Regions from separate parts of the Rossellomorea sp. QJM3NY_18 genome, predicted to be linked through region 2. Evidence: a T-box and tRNA genes for the amino acid it is inferred to sense, from the RefSeq annotation. Region 2 holds a T-box; the other holds one or more tRNA genes.
What was found. A T-box is a leader RNA that pairs with one kind of tRNA and senses whether it is charged. The one in region 2 lies ahead of leuS (leucine--tRNA ligase), so its partner is inferred to be a tRNA-Leu.
Positions count from the first base shown of each region.

Region 1 (7,334 bases), 970 kb from region 2:
ATATTTTAGTGGTCTCTTTTATAGCAATCCTGCTGATTTGACTGGTGAAATGTGTGTGGCTTTTGATGAATTCGTGTTGATTGCGTCGTTTTCGAAGGTGACTGCGTCATAATTTTATTAATTGCGTCATTTACACCCTTAATTGCGTCATTTTTTCGTTTATTGCGTATTTTTCCAAATAATTACTTTTTATACACTCATCCTTATCTAACAGTGAAACCAAAAAAAGAGTAACCCCTAAGAGCTACTCTTTTTCCTATTTGCCTGGCGACGTCCTACTCTCACAGGGGGAGATCCCCCAACTACCATCGGCGCTGAAGAGCTTAACTTCCGTGTTCGGCATGGGAACGGGTGTGACCTCTTCGCCATTGTCACCAGACGACTATTCAATTGAAGGAATTGTTCCTTCAAAACTAGATAAAGAATTGATAATTGATGTCAAGAAAGCCGAATACCGACCAACTGTTATTCATTAAAATAATGACTCTTTTTGGTTAAGTCCTCGATCGATTAGTATCAGTCAACTCCACATGTCGCCATGCTTCCATCTCTGACCTATCTACCTAGTCATCTTCTAGGGATCTTACTCACTTACGTGATGGGAAATCTCATCTCGAGGGGGGCTTCATGCTTAGATGCTTTCAGCACTTATCCCTTCCGCACATAGCTACCCAGCGATGCCTTTGGCAAGACAACTGGTACACCAGCGGTGCGTCCATCCCGGTCCTCTCGTACTAAGGACAGCTCCTCTCAAATTTCCTGCGCCCACGACGGATAGGGACCGAACTGTCTCACGACGTTCTGAACCCAGCTCGCGTACCGCTTTAATGGGCGAACAGCCCAACCCTTGGGACCGACTACAGCCCCAGGATGCGATGAGCCGACATCGAGGTGCCAAACCTCCCCGTCGATGTGGACTCTTGGGGGAGATAAGCCTGTTATCCCCGGGGTAGCTTTTATCCGTTGAGCGATGGCCCTTCCATGCGGAACCACCGGATCACTAAGCCCGACTTTCGTCCCTGCTCGACTTGTAGGTCTCGCAGTCAAGCTCCCTTGTGCCTTTACACTCTGCGAATGATTTCCAACCATTCTGAGGGAACCTTTGGGCGCCTCCGTTACTCTTTAGGAGGCGACCGCCCCAGTCAAACTGCCCACCTGACACTGTCTCCCACCCCGATAAGGGGCGCGGGTTAGAATTTCAATACAGCCAGGGTAGTATCCCACCGATGCCTCCACCGAAGCTAGCGCTCCGGTTTCCAAGGCTCCTACCTATCCTGTACAAGCTGTACCAAAATTCAATATCAGGCTACAGTAAAGCTCCACGGGGTCTTTCCGTCCTGTCGCGGGTAACCTGCATCTTCACAGGTACTATAATTTCACCGAGTCTCTCGTTGAGACAGTGCCCAGATCGTTACGCCTTTCGTGCGGGTCGGAACTTACCCGACAAGGAATTTCGCTACCTTAGGACCGTTATAGTTACGGCCGCCGTTTACTGGGGCTTCGATTCGCACCTTCGCTTGCGCTAAGCACTCCTCTTAACCTTCCAGCACCGGGCAGGCGTCAGCCCCTATACTTCGCCTTACGGCTTCGCAGAGACCTGTGTTTTTGCTAAACAGTCGCCTGGGCCTATTCACTGCGGCTCTCTCGGGCTTGCACCCTACCAGAGCACCCCTTCTCCCGAAGTTACGGGGTCATTTTGCCGAGTTCCTTAACGAGAGTTCTCTCGCTCACCTTAGGATTCTCTCCTCGCCTACCTGTGTCGGTTTGCGGTACGGGCACCTTTTTCCTCGCTAGAGGCTTTTCTTGGCAGTGTGGAATCAGGAACTTCGCTACTATAATTCGCTCGCTATCACAGCTCAGCCTTCACGATGACGGGATTTGCCTCATCATCAGCCTAACTGCTTAGACGCACATATCCAGCAGTGCGCTTACCCTATCCTCCTGCGTCCCCCCATTGCTCAAACGGAAAAGAGGTGGTACAGGAATATCAACCTGTTGTCCATCGTCTACGCCTATCGGCCTCGACTTAGGTCCCGACTAACCCTGAGCGGACGAGCCTTCCTCAGGAAACCTTAGGCATTCGGTGGATGGGATTCTCACCCATCTTTCGCTACTCATACCGGCATTCTCACTTCTAAGCACTCCACCAGTCCTTACGGTCTAGCTTCGCAGTCCTTAGAACGCTCTCCTACCACTGACACCTAGAGGTGTCAATCCACAGCTTCGGTGATACGTTTAGCCCCGGTACATTTTCGGCGCAGAGTCACTCGACCAGTGAGCTATTACGCACTCTTTAAATGGTGGCTGCTTCTAAGCCAACATCCTGGTTGTCTAAGCAACTCCACATCCTTTTCCACTTAACGTATACTTTGGGACCTTAGCTGGTGGTCTGGGCTGTTTCCCTTTCGACTACGGATCTTATCACTCGCAGTCTGACTCCCATGGATAAGTCTTTGGCATTCGGAGTTTGTCTGAATTCGGTAACCCGATGAGGGCCCCTAGTCCAAACAGTGCTCTACCTCCAAGACTCTTACACATGAGGCTAGCCCTAAAGCTATTTCGGAGAGAACCAGCTATCTCCAAGTTCGATTGGAATTTCTCCGCTACCCACACCTCATCCCCGCACTTTTCAACGTGCGTGGGTTCGGACCTCCATTCAGTGTTACCTGAACTTCATCCTGGACATGGGTAGATCACCTGGTTTCGGGTCTACGACCACATACTAAATTCGCCCTATTCAGACTCGCTTTCGCTGCGGCTCCGTCTTATCAACTTAACCTTGCATGGGATCGTAACTCGCCGGTTCATTCTACAAAAGGCACGCCATCACCCGTTAACGGGCTCTGACTACTTGTAGGCACACGGTTTCAGGTTCTATTTCACTCCCCTTCCGGGGTGCTTTTCACCTTTCCCTCACGGTACTGGTTCACTATCGGTCACTAGGGAGTATTTAGCCTTGGGAGATGGTCCTCCCAGCTTCCGACGGGATTTCACGTGTCCCGCCGTACTCAGGATCCACTCAAGAGGGAATGAAGTTTCAACTACAGGGTTGTTACCTTCTTTGACGAGCCTTTCCAGACTTCTTCGTCTACTTCATTCCTTTGTAACTCCGTATAGAGTGTCCTACAACCCCAAGAGGCAAGCCTCTTGGTTTGGGCTATATCCCGTTTCGCTCGCCGCTACTCAGGGAATCGCAATTGCTTTCTCTTCCTCCAGGTACTTAGATGTTTCAGTTCCCTGGGTCTGCCTTCCATACTCTATGTATTCAAGTAAGGATATTGTTCCATTACGAACAATGGGTTCCCCCATTCGGAAATCTCTGGATCAAAGCTCACTTACAGCTCCCCAAAGCATATCGGTGTTAGTCCCGTCCTTCGTCGGCTCCTAGTGCCAAGGCATCCACCGTGCGCCCTTCATAACTTAACCGAATTGGTTGTTACATCAGGTTTAAAACCTAAAATGGCGATACTCGGTAATTTCTTGACTATCAATTTATCTTTATCTAGTTTTCAAAGAACAAATCCTTTTTTATCTCTTAAGAGACAAAAAGTTTTGATGGTGGTTATTTTGCTGTCGCAAAAAACCTTGTTGAACCATCAAAACTGAACAAAACTTCGACGTGTCAAACGTTTTTGTAAATCTTCCTTAGAAAGGAGGTGATCCAGCCGCACCTTCCGATACGGCTACCTTGTTACGACTTCACCCCAATCATCTGTCCCACCTTAGGCGGCTGGCTCCAAAAGGTTACCTCACCGACTTCGGGTGTTACAAACTCTCGTGGTGTGACGGGCGGTGTGTACAAGGCCCGGGAACGTATTCACCGCGGCATGCTGATCCGCGATTACTAGCGATTCCAGCTTCATGTAGGCGAGTTGCAGCCTACAATCCGAACTGAGAACGGTTTTATGGGATTGGCTAAACCTCGCGGTCTTGCTGCCCTTTGTACCGTCCATTGTAGCACGTGTGTAGCCCAGGTCATAAGGGGCATGATGATTTGACGTCATCCCCACCTTCCTCCGGTTTGTCACCGGCAGTCATCTTAGAGTGCCCAACTGAATGCTGGCAACTAAGATCAAGGGTTGCGCTCGTTGCGGGACTTAACCCAACATCTCACGACACGAGCTGACGACAACCATGCACCACCTGTCACTCTGTCCCCCGAAGGGGAAAGCCCTATCTCTAGGGTTGTCAGAGGATGTCAAGACCTGGTAAGGTTCTTCGCGTTGCTTCGAATTAAACCACATGCTCCACCGCTTGTGCGGGCCCCCGTCAATTCCTTTGAGTTTCAGTCTTGCGACCGTACTCCCCAGGCGGAGTGCTTAATGCGTTAGCTGCAGCACTAAGGGGCGGAAACCCCCTAACACTTAGCACTCATCGTTTACGGCGTGGACTACCAGGGTATCTAATCCTGTTTGCTCCCCACGCTTTCGCGCCTCAGTGTCAGTTACAGACCAGAAAGTCGCCTTCGCCACTGGTGTTCCTCCAAATATCTACGCATTTCACCGCTACACTTGGAATTCCACTTTCCTCTTCTGCACTCAAGTTCCCCAGTTTCCAATGACCCTCCACGGTTGAGCCGTGGGCTTTCACATCAGACTTAAGAAACCACCTGCGCGCGCTTTACGCCCAATAATTCCGGACAACGCTTGCCACCTACGTATTACCGCGGCTGCTGGCACGTAGTTAGCCGTGGCTTTCTGGTTAGGTACCGTCAAGGTGCCGCCCTATTCGAACGGCACTTGTTCTTCCCTAACAACAGAGCTTTACGATCCGAAAACCTTCATCACTCACGCGGCGTTGCTCCGTCAGACTTTCGTCCATTGCGGAAGATTCCCTACTGCTGCCTCCCGTAGGAGTCTGGGCCGTGTCTCAGTCCCAGTGTGGCCGATCACCCTCTCAGGTCGGCTACGCATCGTGGCCTTGGTGAGCCGTTACCTCACCAACTAGCTAATGCGCCGCGGGTCCATCTGTAAGTGATAGCCGAAGCCACCTTTCAACATTTCCTCATGCGAGGAAATGAGTTATCCGGTATTAGCCCCGGTTTCCCGGAGTTATCCCAGTCTTACAGGCAGGTTACCCACGTGTTACTCACCCGTCCGCCGCTGATATCAGGGAGCAAGCTCCCTTCAATCCGCTCGACTTGCATGTATTAGGCACGCCGCCAGCGTTCGTCCTGAGCCAGGATCAAACTCTCCGATAAAAGTTTGAATAGCTCTTTAAAAATAAATCTAGAATTAACGTTGACGTATTGTCTTGTTTTGTTCAGTTTTCAAGGTTCAATGTGTATGTGCTTCGTTTGAAGCGACTTAATAATCATATCATTTCCACTCATTGAGTGTCAATAACTTTTTTAAAAACTTTTTGGTGGAGCCTAGCGGGATCGAACCGCTGACCTCCTGCGTGCAAAGCAGGCGCTCTCCCAGCTGAGCTAAGGCCCCAAATAAGGTGGTCGGGAAGACAGGATTCGAACCTGCGACCCCTTGGTCCCAAACCAAGTGCTCTACCAAGCTGAGCTACTTCCCGATATATGGCGCGCCCGAGAGGAGTCGAACCCCTAACCTTTTGATCCGTAGTCAAACGCTCTATCCAATTGAGCTACGGGCGCAAAATAATTATAGTTTTTCCAATAAGCATCGTAAGGATAGATATTTTGCTGACGCAAAAATCTTTGGTGCCGAGGACCGGAATCGAACCGGTACGGTAGTCACCTACCGCAGGATTTTAAGTCCTGTGCGTCTGCCAGTTCCGCCACCCCGGCTAGCTTGGAGCGGAAGACGGGATTCGAACCCGCGACCCCCACCTTGGCAAGGTGGTGTTCTACCACTGAACTACTTCCGCGCTAGTATTGGTGCGGGTGAAGGGACTTGAACCCCCACGCCTTGCGGCGCCAGATCCTAAGTCTGGTGCGTCTGCCAATTCCGCCACACCCGCAAATGGTAAGATATTTTGCTGACGCAAAAATCTATGGTGAGCCATGAAGGATTCGAACCTTCGACCCTCTGATTAAAAGTCAGATGCTCTACCAACTGAGCTAATGGCTCCTAAAATTAAAAAAAGACACAAAATAAAAAACCAATGGTGCCGGCAAGAGGACTTGAACCCCCAACCTACTGATTACAAGTCAGTTGCTCTACCAGTTGAGCTACACCGGCATGGGTAGAAAATTTGCTTAGGCAAATTGAATGAAGTTTATTTTACTTTCGTAAAAAAACATGGTGGAGGATGACGGGATCGAACCGCCGACCCTCTGCTTGTAAGGCAGATGCTCTCCCAGCTGAGCTAATCCTCCGAAATATGTATCGCCTGGCGACGTCCTACTCTCACAGGGGGAGATCCCCCAACTACCATCGGCGCTGAAGAGCTTAACTTCCGTGTTCGGCATGGGAACGGGTGTGACCTCTTCGCCATTGTCACCAGACGACTATTCAATTGAAGGGATTGTTCCTTCAAAACTAGATAAAGAATTGATAATTGATGTCAAGAAAGCCGAATATCGACCCATTGTTGTTCATTAAAATAATGACTCTTTGTGGTTAAGTCCTCGATCGATTAGTATCAGTCAACTCCACATGTCGCCATGCTTCCATCTCTGACCTATCTACCTAGTCATCTTCTAGGGATCTTACTCACTTACGTGATGGGAAATCTCATCTCGAGGGGGGCTTCATGCTTAGATGCTTTCAGCACTTATCCCTTCCGCACATAGCTACCCAGCGATGCCTTTGGCAAGACAACTGGTACACCAGCGGTGCGTCCATCCCGGTCCTCTCGTACTAAGGACAGCTCCTCTCAAATTTCCTGCGCCCACGACGGATAGGGACCGAACTGTCTCACGACGTTCTGAACCCAGCTCGCGTACCGCTTTAATGGGCGAACAGCCCAACCCTTGGGACCGACTACAGCCCCAGGATGCGATGAGCCGACATCGAGGTGCCAAACCTCCCCGTCGATGTGGACTCTTGGGGGAGATAAGCCTGTTATCCCCGGGGTAGCTTTTATCCGTTGAGCGATGGCCCTTCCATGCGGAACCACCGGATCACTAAGCCCGACTTTCGTCCCTGCTCGACTTGTAGGTCTCGCAGTCAAGCTCCCTTGTGCCTTTACACTCTGCGAATGATTTCCAACCATTCTGAGGGAACCTTTGGGCGCCTCCGTTACTCTTTAGGAGGCGACCGCCCCAGTCAAACTGCCCACCTGACACTGTCTCCCACCCCGATAAGGGGCGCGGGTTAGAATTTCAATACAGCCAGGGTAGTATCCCACCGATGCCTCCACCGAAGCTGGCGCTCCGGTTTCCAAGGCTCCTACCTATCCTGTACAAGCTGTACCAAAAT
Region 1 covers NZ_CM149659.1:103,060-110,393, reverse strand. Annotated here, with positions in the region: rRNA gene rrf (5S ribosomal RNA) at 263-379, opposite strand; rRNA gene AC0VXY_RS00570 (23S ribosomal RNA) at 491-3,426, opposite strand; rRNA gene AC0VXY_RS00565 (16S ribosomal RNA) at 3,650-5,200, opposite strand; tRNA gene AC0VXY_RS00560 (tRNA-Ala) at 5,363-5,438, opposite strand; tRNA gene AC0VXY_RS00555 (tRNA-Pro) at 5,447-5,523, opposite strand; tRNA gene AC0VXY_RS00550 (tRNA-Arg) at 5,529-5,605, opposite strand; tRNA gene AC0VXY_RS00545 (tRNA-Leu) at 5,670-5,758, opposite strand; tRNA gene AC0VXY_RS00540 (tRNA-Gly) at 5,764-5,838, opposite strand; tRNA gene AC0VXY_RS00535 (tRNA-Leu) at 5,847-5,931, opposite strand; tRNA gene AC0VXY_RS00530 (tRNA-Lys) at 5,966-6,041, opposite strand; tRNA gene AC0VXY_RS00525 (tRNA-Thr) at 6,077-6,152, opposite strand; tRNA gene AC0VXY_RS00520 (tRNA-Val) at 6,214-6,289, opposite strand; rRNA gene rrf (5S ribosomal RNA) at 6,302-6,418, opposite strand; rRNA gene AC0VXY_RS00510 (23S ribosomal RNA) at 6,530-7,334, opposite strand, start outside.
Region 1: it encodes a tRNA-Leu, which carries the amino acid that the T-box ahead of leuS (leucine--tRNA ligase) is inferred to sense. The anticodon was not compared.

Region 2 (7,334 bases):
GACTTGATCTTATCGATGTACACATCCACTTTCGAGCGCTGTTCGTCTGTGGTGATTTCTGCTACAAATGGATGTTCAGGAGCAAGTACCGCATAGGTCGCACCAAAGATTGTATCCGGACGGGTCGTGAATACATCGAATGATTTGTCATGACCGTCAATGGCAAAATTCACTTCTGCCCCTTCAGAGCGTCCGATCCAGTTACGCTGCATGTCTTTAATGCTTTCCGGCCAGTCAACCTCTTCAAGGTCTTCCACCAGGCGGTCTGCATAAGCTGTGATTTTCAACATCCACTGCTTCATCGGACGGCGTTCTACGGGATGACCACCGCGTTCGCTCTTCCCGTCGATGACTTCTTCATTGGCAAGGACCGTCCCAAGTGCCGGACACCAGTTCACGGCAACCTCATCCACATAAGCGAGGCCTTTTTCATAAAGCTTTGTGAAGATCCATTGCGTCCACTTGTAGTAACCGGGATCAGTCGTATTGACTTCACGGTCCCAGTCATAAGAGAAACCAAGTGATTTAATTTGTCGGCGGAACGTATCGATATTTTTTTGAGTGAATTCTGCCGGATCATTCCCTGTATCAAGGGCATATTGTTCAGCCGGTAAACCGAATGCATCCCAGCCCATCGGATGAAGGACATTGTACCCCTGCATACGCTTCATGCGGGAAAGGATGTCTGTCGCCGTGAACCCTTCCGGATGTCCGACGTGAAGGCCGGCACCTGATGGATACGGGAACATATCCAGTGCATAGAAATTGGATTTCCTTTCGTCTTCGGTTGCCTTGAACGTTTTATTCTTTTCCCAATACTGCTGCCATTTCGTCTCAACACTCTTATGATTAAAACTCATATTGAGATCCTCCTTTGATTGTCATATGCCTTTCTTTTAAAAAACAAAAAAACCCTCATCCCAAATAAATATTTGGGACGAGAGTCTGTATGTACATTCTCCCGCGGTACCACCCACATTAGTGTACGCGCACTCAGCTTCATTCATCCTTAACGCGGAAAACGGCAAGTCTTACTGTTACTTCACACTTGCAACTCAGCAGGCGAGTTCATGATGCTTCTGGTTGACTTTCACCACCCGTCAACTCTCTACGACAGAAAACCGTCACTACTACTCCTGATCAACGTTTCGATATAAGTAAACACTATATGTATTCACTATTTTAGTGAAAAATATACAGAAGCGCAAGCCTATTGTTGGTTTGTGGATAAGAATTTTGTCATTTGTTCCAGAGTATGGTTGAAAATTTGGCCGTACTCGTCTGTTATCATACTGTTTTTGAGAAGAATCGGGGTTTTTCGTTGGAAAGGGACCGGTCACGGGAGAGGAGTCCGGCCCTTTCAGTACAAGTTGGGACCGGTCTCCAGACGAATCCAGCCGATTCTGCTGAAAATCCGGCCGATATCGAGAAAAATCCAGCCGTTTTGACCAAGAATCCAGCCGAAACGGAAGATAATCCGGCCGTTTTGATGAAGAATCCAGCCATTTTCCATTTTAATCCAACTAAACATCCACTTTCTCCACACCATCAAAAAAAGAAACGGCCCCCTAAAGAGCCATTTCTCCTCAATCAATCTATTGAACCGTATACCCGCCGTCCAGTACAACGGCCTGCCCGGTGATCCCTTTTGCTGCATCACTGCAAAGGAACATCGTATAGTCTGCAATTTCTTTGACGTCCAGTAATCGTTTCTGGGGCACCAAAGGATAGATGACTTCTTCAATCACCCTCTCAAAAGGGACGTTGCGCGTCTTCGCGAGATCCGCCAGTTGGTTCCGGACCAGAGGCGTATCCACGTAGCCCGGACAAACCGCATTCACGGTGATGCCATGCTCCGCCGTTTCCAGTGCCGCGACTTTCGTCAAGCCGATGACTCCGTGTTTCGCAGAATTATAGGCGGCTTTGCCGGAGAATCCAACCAATCCGTTAATGGACGCCATATTGATGATCCGCCCCGAACCATGCTTCTTCATGTGGGGAAGAACATGCTTGATGGCGACAAATGGGGCCGTCAGCATGACTTTTAACAGCAGTTCGAACTTTTCAGTAGGGAACTCTTCGATATGTGATACATGCTGTAGCCCTGCATTGTTGATCAGGACATCGAGCTTCCCGAAATGATCCACCGTTTTTTCGATGGCTTCTTTTAATTCTGATTCCGAGGTTACGTCACAGCCCAATCCGAGAACCTCATATCCTTCTGTTTTAAGGGATTCTGAAGCTTCCCGGGCAGCATCTTCCTTCAAATCCGTCAGGACGACTTTCGCTCCAGCAACGGCAAATTCCCTGCCGATTTGGTAGCCGATGCCTTGGGCTGCCCCTGTTATGAATACCACTTTATTTTCTACCATTTTCTTAAACCCCCACTCCCAAGCTGAACAATACAATCGCAAGTGCCAATCCGATAAGAGGAACGATGACTGTCAATGCTCCGACAGCGCCATACGCTTCTCCGTGTGATTCATTACAGATCGAGCGGATCGTCGTCACGACATAACCATTGTGCGGCAGTGAATCCAGTGCTCCTGAAGATATTGCCACTACCCGGTGAAGGGCTTCTGGATTGACACCCATCTCGACGTAATGCGGTGCAAGAATCGGCAGTGCAATCGCCTGACCACCCGAAGCCGAACCTGTCATTCCGGCAATGACACTGACGGCGATGGCTCCACCGATCAACGGTGAACCGGGAATATTCGTCATGACATCGACTGCTGTAGTGAAGGCAGGCACGGCTTTGGCCACCCCACCGAAACCGACAACGGCAGCCGTGTTCCCGATCGCAATCAACGCTCCGACCGTCCCCTCGGAAACAGCTCCCCAGAAGCCTTTGAAATACTTACGATTCAATACATAGGCGGAAATGACCCCGCCGAGCAAGGCGATAATCAGAGCCGATTGCTTTAAAGAATCGTGGAATGAAAAAGCCAGGATGAGGACGACCAATAATGGAATCAATCCCATGAACGGGTTTGGTAATGGTCTGCCTTCATCAATGATCGGATCTTCTTCACGTGCGTGGAATTTCTCTCCTTTTCTCACAGCCTTCGTGATCATGCGCTTTAACCACCAGTACCCAAACACCGCCATGAATACGGCAACGATCAAGCTGACTTCCCAGCCTGCATAAGGCGTTGTGTTTAAGTATTCGATGGGGATCCAGTTTTGGATCTCCGGTGAACCGGCTGAGGTCATCGTGAATGTGACCGACCCGAACGCCAATGCCGCCGGAATGAAACGGCGTGGCAGATCCGCTTGTTTAAATAGACTGACAGCCATAGGATAAACCGAGAATGCTACAACGAACAGGCTGACTCCCCCGTACGTTAAGACCGCACAGGCAAGCACGATGGCGAACACAGCGTATTTCATCCCCAATTTTTCTACTACGAAACGGGATACGCTGTCTGCAGCACCGCTATCCTCCATCACTTTTCCGAAGACGGCTCCCAGTAAGAACATCAAATACCAGGCAGCGACAAAGCTTGTGAAACCTGACATATAGTTCGTGACGAGATCCGCTTCACCTTTCCCTGCCAGTTGCGGAAAAAGCGGCATGCCGCTCAGCACTGCGACAAACAATGCCGAGATGGGCCCAACGATCAGGATATTCATGCCCCTCATCGTTAAAAAGATTAATAAAATGAGTCCTCCAATCAAACCGATCATGCTTAACATGGTATTTCCCCCTTTATCCTCATATGATGACGCTTACATTTTCATCTTGCTGTGTACGCTCCCCTTTCCCAAAAATATATTCACTGAGAAACATGCAATAATTGTGCCAACTTTCAGATTACTATTAAAACACTGGCGGATTTTTTGGGAGTCCGAAATCCTGGACAAATTCATCCTTCAGTCACGAAATGTTCACCATTCTCTTTAAAAAAGATAGTCCGGAAAAGCGGACTATTTTCCGCATTTCCGGACTATCTAATGAGTTTATAAAAGCCCATATTTATTTAATTTTTCATACAGGGTGGATTTACTGATTCCGAGCGACTCTGCAACCTTTCGCTTATCGGGTTGGGCTTGGAGACTTTGAGTCAAGACGGACTTTTCCGTTTCTTCCAGGATTTCTTTCAGCGTTTTCGATCCCACTCCATATACATTACCCGACTTCATATATGTCGGTAATGACTGAAGGGAAATTTTGCTTCCATTCGACAGATAGGTTGAAGCATGAATGACATTTTCCAATTCACGCAGATTACCCGGCCAGCTGTAGGAGAGAAAAATCTGCATCACCTCTTGGTCAAAATCCTTGATGCGTTTTCCAGAGGATTTTGTGGATTTTTCCAAGAAAAAGGATGAGAGGGTTTCAATATCCTCTCTCCTCTCTCGCAGTGGAGGGATCTGAAACGGGATGACATTGATCCGGTAATACAGATCACTCCGGAATCTCTTTTCTTCCATCATTTTTTCCAGCGGACGGTTCGTGGCGGCAATGATCCTCACGTCCACATTCTGAATCCGGGTTGAACCGACTGCCTCGACTTCCCCTTCCTGTAATACCCTGAGAAGCTTCGCCTGCATATTAAGAGGCATGTCACCGATTTCATCAAGGAACAATGTCCCCTTATGGGCAAGCTGGAATTTACCTTTCTTTCCGCCCTTTTTGGCCCCGGAAAATGCTCCTTCTTCGTAACCAAAGAGCTCCGACTCCAAGAGCTGTTCAGGGATCGCTGCACAGTTCACTTTAATGAAAGGCTGTCCACTTCTTTCACTCAGCTGGTGAATGCTGTGGGCGAACAGCTCTTTACCCGTTCCGCTTTCCCCTCTGATCAGGATGGAAATATCACTCGGGGCGATCATTTGTGCTTTGTCCTTCAATTCATTCATACCGGGTGATTCCCCGATGATATCATTCAGCGAGTATTTCACCCCGGTATTGATATCCTGTATGTAACTTTGGATTTTTGACATCATGTTTTTCACATGTGAACTCATTTGCATCCATTCACTCGTATCACGGAAAATGACGGTTCCGAATGCCCCGATCACCTTCCCGTCCACTTGAATAGGGATTCGGTTGGCAATCATGTAATTTCCTTTGATATATTGAAGGTCGGCCACCTCTTCTTTCCCGCTTTCAGCTACAATGTGCATTCTCGTGTTTTCAATCACATTGGTCACATGTGCTCCTATCGCTTTCTCCCGTTCAACCTCAAGAAAGCGACAGTAATTATCGTTTATATAGATGATGATTCCTTCGTCATCGACGACGACCAGCCACTCGAAAGCGTTCTCAAGAATGATTTCGATCATGTCGACGGACACCTTTTTTAATAAACTGCTCATTTCCCATCGCCTCCTCTGTTTTGCAAGAGAACATATACCTCTATAGTAGCACATCCTATCATGGGCTTTTTGAAAACAATTCAGATTTGTCAATAACTTCAATTACCAGTCGAGATTCGGTTTAATGCCTGTCGTATTAGGGAATCTTCTTAACAATGAATGGAGGAATGAAAGGATGAGAATCGCAGAACTGAATATATTTTATTTCGAAGACGATGGAATCATCCCAAATAACCCGGACCTGCCCGTACTCATTTACCGGAACGCACTCAATCAGGCAAATGAAGCCGAAGAGATTTTCAACCAGAATCACTGGCTGAACAGCTGGACAAACGGCATTTACGATTATCACCATTATCACAGCAATGCCCACGAAGTATTGGGTGTCATGCAGGGTGAGGCAAGCGTTCAATTAGGCGGGGAAATGGGCAAGGAAGTGACGGTCCATCAAGGTGATGTGATGATCCTGCCAGCCGGGACCGGTCATAAGAAATTGTCAGCAAGTCCCGACTTTAAAGTCGCCGGTGCCTATCCGGACGGAGACAGTTATAATTTAAAAAAGGGCTCATTACGTGAACGCCCCAGTGTGTTAATTGAGATCAAAAATGTTCCCCTTCCAACATCAGACCCAGTATTTGGCGATAAGGGTCCTCTGATAAAATATTGGCTCAAAAAATGAGTTAGAAACCATTCTGCACTGTATTCATTCCTATTTCTCTATAGTAATGCTTCTTAGAAACGGCTATCATTACTTATAAATGCACAATATAATCTTCGGATAAAGATTATATTTATAAAATAGTCTTGTTTTCTTTCAAGTCCTATGCTATTCTATTATAGCGATGAGCTGAATTGTGTAAGTCGGTGATCACGTCCTTGTGACAACAAACGATGTGGCGTTTGCTGATTATCCGCCTCAATTTTTTTGCAAGTGGGCTTCCATAGGAAATGGGAGCCCTTTTTATATGGAGAAAACCCCCAATGATTTACTCATTGGGGGTTTCTTCATTGTTGAACGGATACTGTCACGGCGCTTTTCTTTTTCAATGGACGGTCATATTGACTGGTAATCAATAATGATACGATGAAAAACGCGATCAGTGTCATGAAGAGCACCTGCATGCTGAATACATCAACCAGCACCCCTCCGATAAACGGACCGATCATTCTTCCACCGGTTGCCGTACTGTTAACGATCCCCTGATAAAATCCTTCTCTGCCCTTTGGAGCAAGTGAGTTCGCTATTGTCGGGACCGCCGGCCAAATGAGCATTTCACCGATCGTCAAGATAATCATGGCAATGGCAAACCACTGAAATTGATCGGCAATCGAAGCTACACCGAATGAAATCATGAAAATGATGGTCCCGATCATGATTTGCAGCTTTAAATTGTTTTCAAAGCGCTTGATTGCTTTGGATAAAAGCGGCTGAGCAAGAACGATCAACGCTCCATTGATCGTCCACAATAAACTGTATTGTTTCAGGGATATATTGATTTCCTGCGTATACGTGGCGATGGTGGACTGCCATTGCACGTACCCCATCCAGCATAAAAGATAGGCTGCACATATGAAGAGCAGTGCCTTCAGCTTCGATTTATCCCTTATCACCTTCGATTCATTCAACACCGACGTATGATGACCCTCAACCGAAATGCTCCGGTATCCGAAGAAGGCGATGAAGAAAAAGACGATATACATAATCAGATTGGCCATAAATATATAGTTAAAGGAGAATGAGGCGACGAACCCGCCCAATGCGGCCCCTACGGCCACTCCAATGTTCTGAGCGACATAGACGGAATTGAATGCTTTCCGTCCCCCTTCCGGCCACACCGAACCTGCCATGGCGTACATGGAAGGAAATACGATACCTGACCCGAATCCGACAACAGTCAGGAAGACGATATAGTATGAAAAGCCGTGCCAAATATTCATGCCGATCAGGGCGGATAATGTGATTGAAATTCCTAACAGGATGGAACGATAACCGCCAAAACGATCGAATAAAG
Region 2 covers NZ_CM149659.1:3,439,784-3,447,117, forward strand. Annotated here, with positions in the region: gene leuS (leucine--tRNA ligase) at 1-860, opposite strand, end outside; T-box leader at 931-1,153, opposite strand; gene AC0VXY_RS17760 (hypothetical protein) at 1,361-1,531, opposite strand; gene AC0VXY_RS17765 (3-hydroxybutyrate dehydrogenase) at 1,596-2,372, opposite strand; gene AC0VXY_RS17770 (GntP family permease) at 2,377-3,699, opposite strand; gene AC0VXY_RS17775 (sigma-54 interaction domain-containing protein) at 3,964-5,322, opposite strand; gene AC0VXY_RS17780 (cupin domain-containing protein) at 5,498-6,001, shown strand; gene AC0VXY_RS17785 (MDR family MFS transporter) at 6,328-7,334, opposite strand, start outside.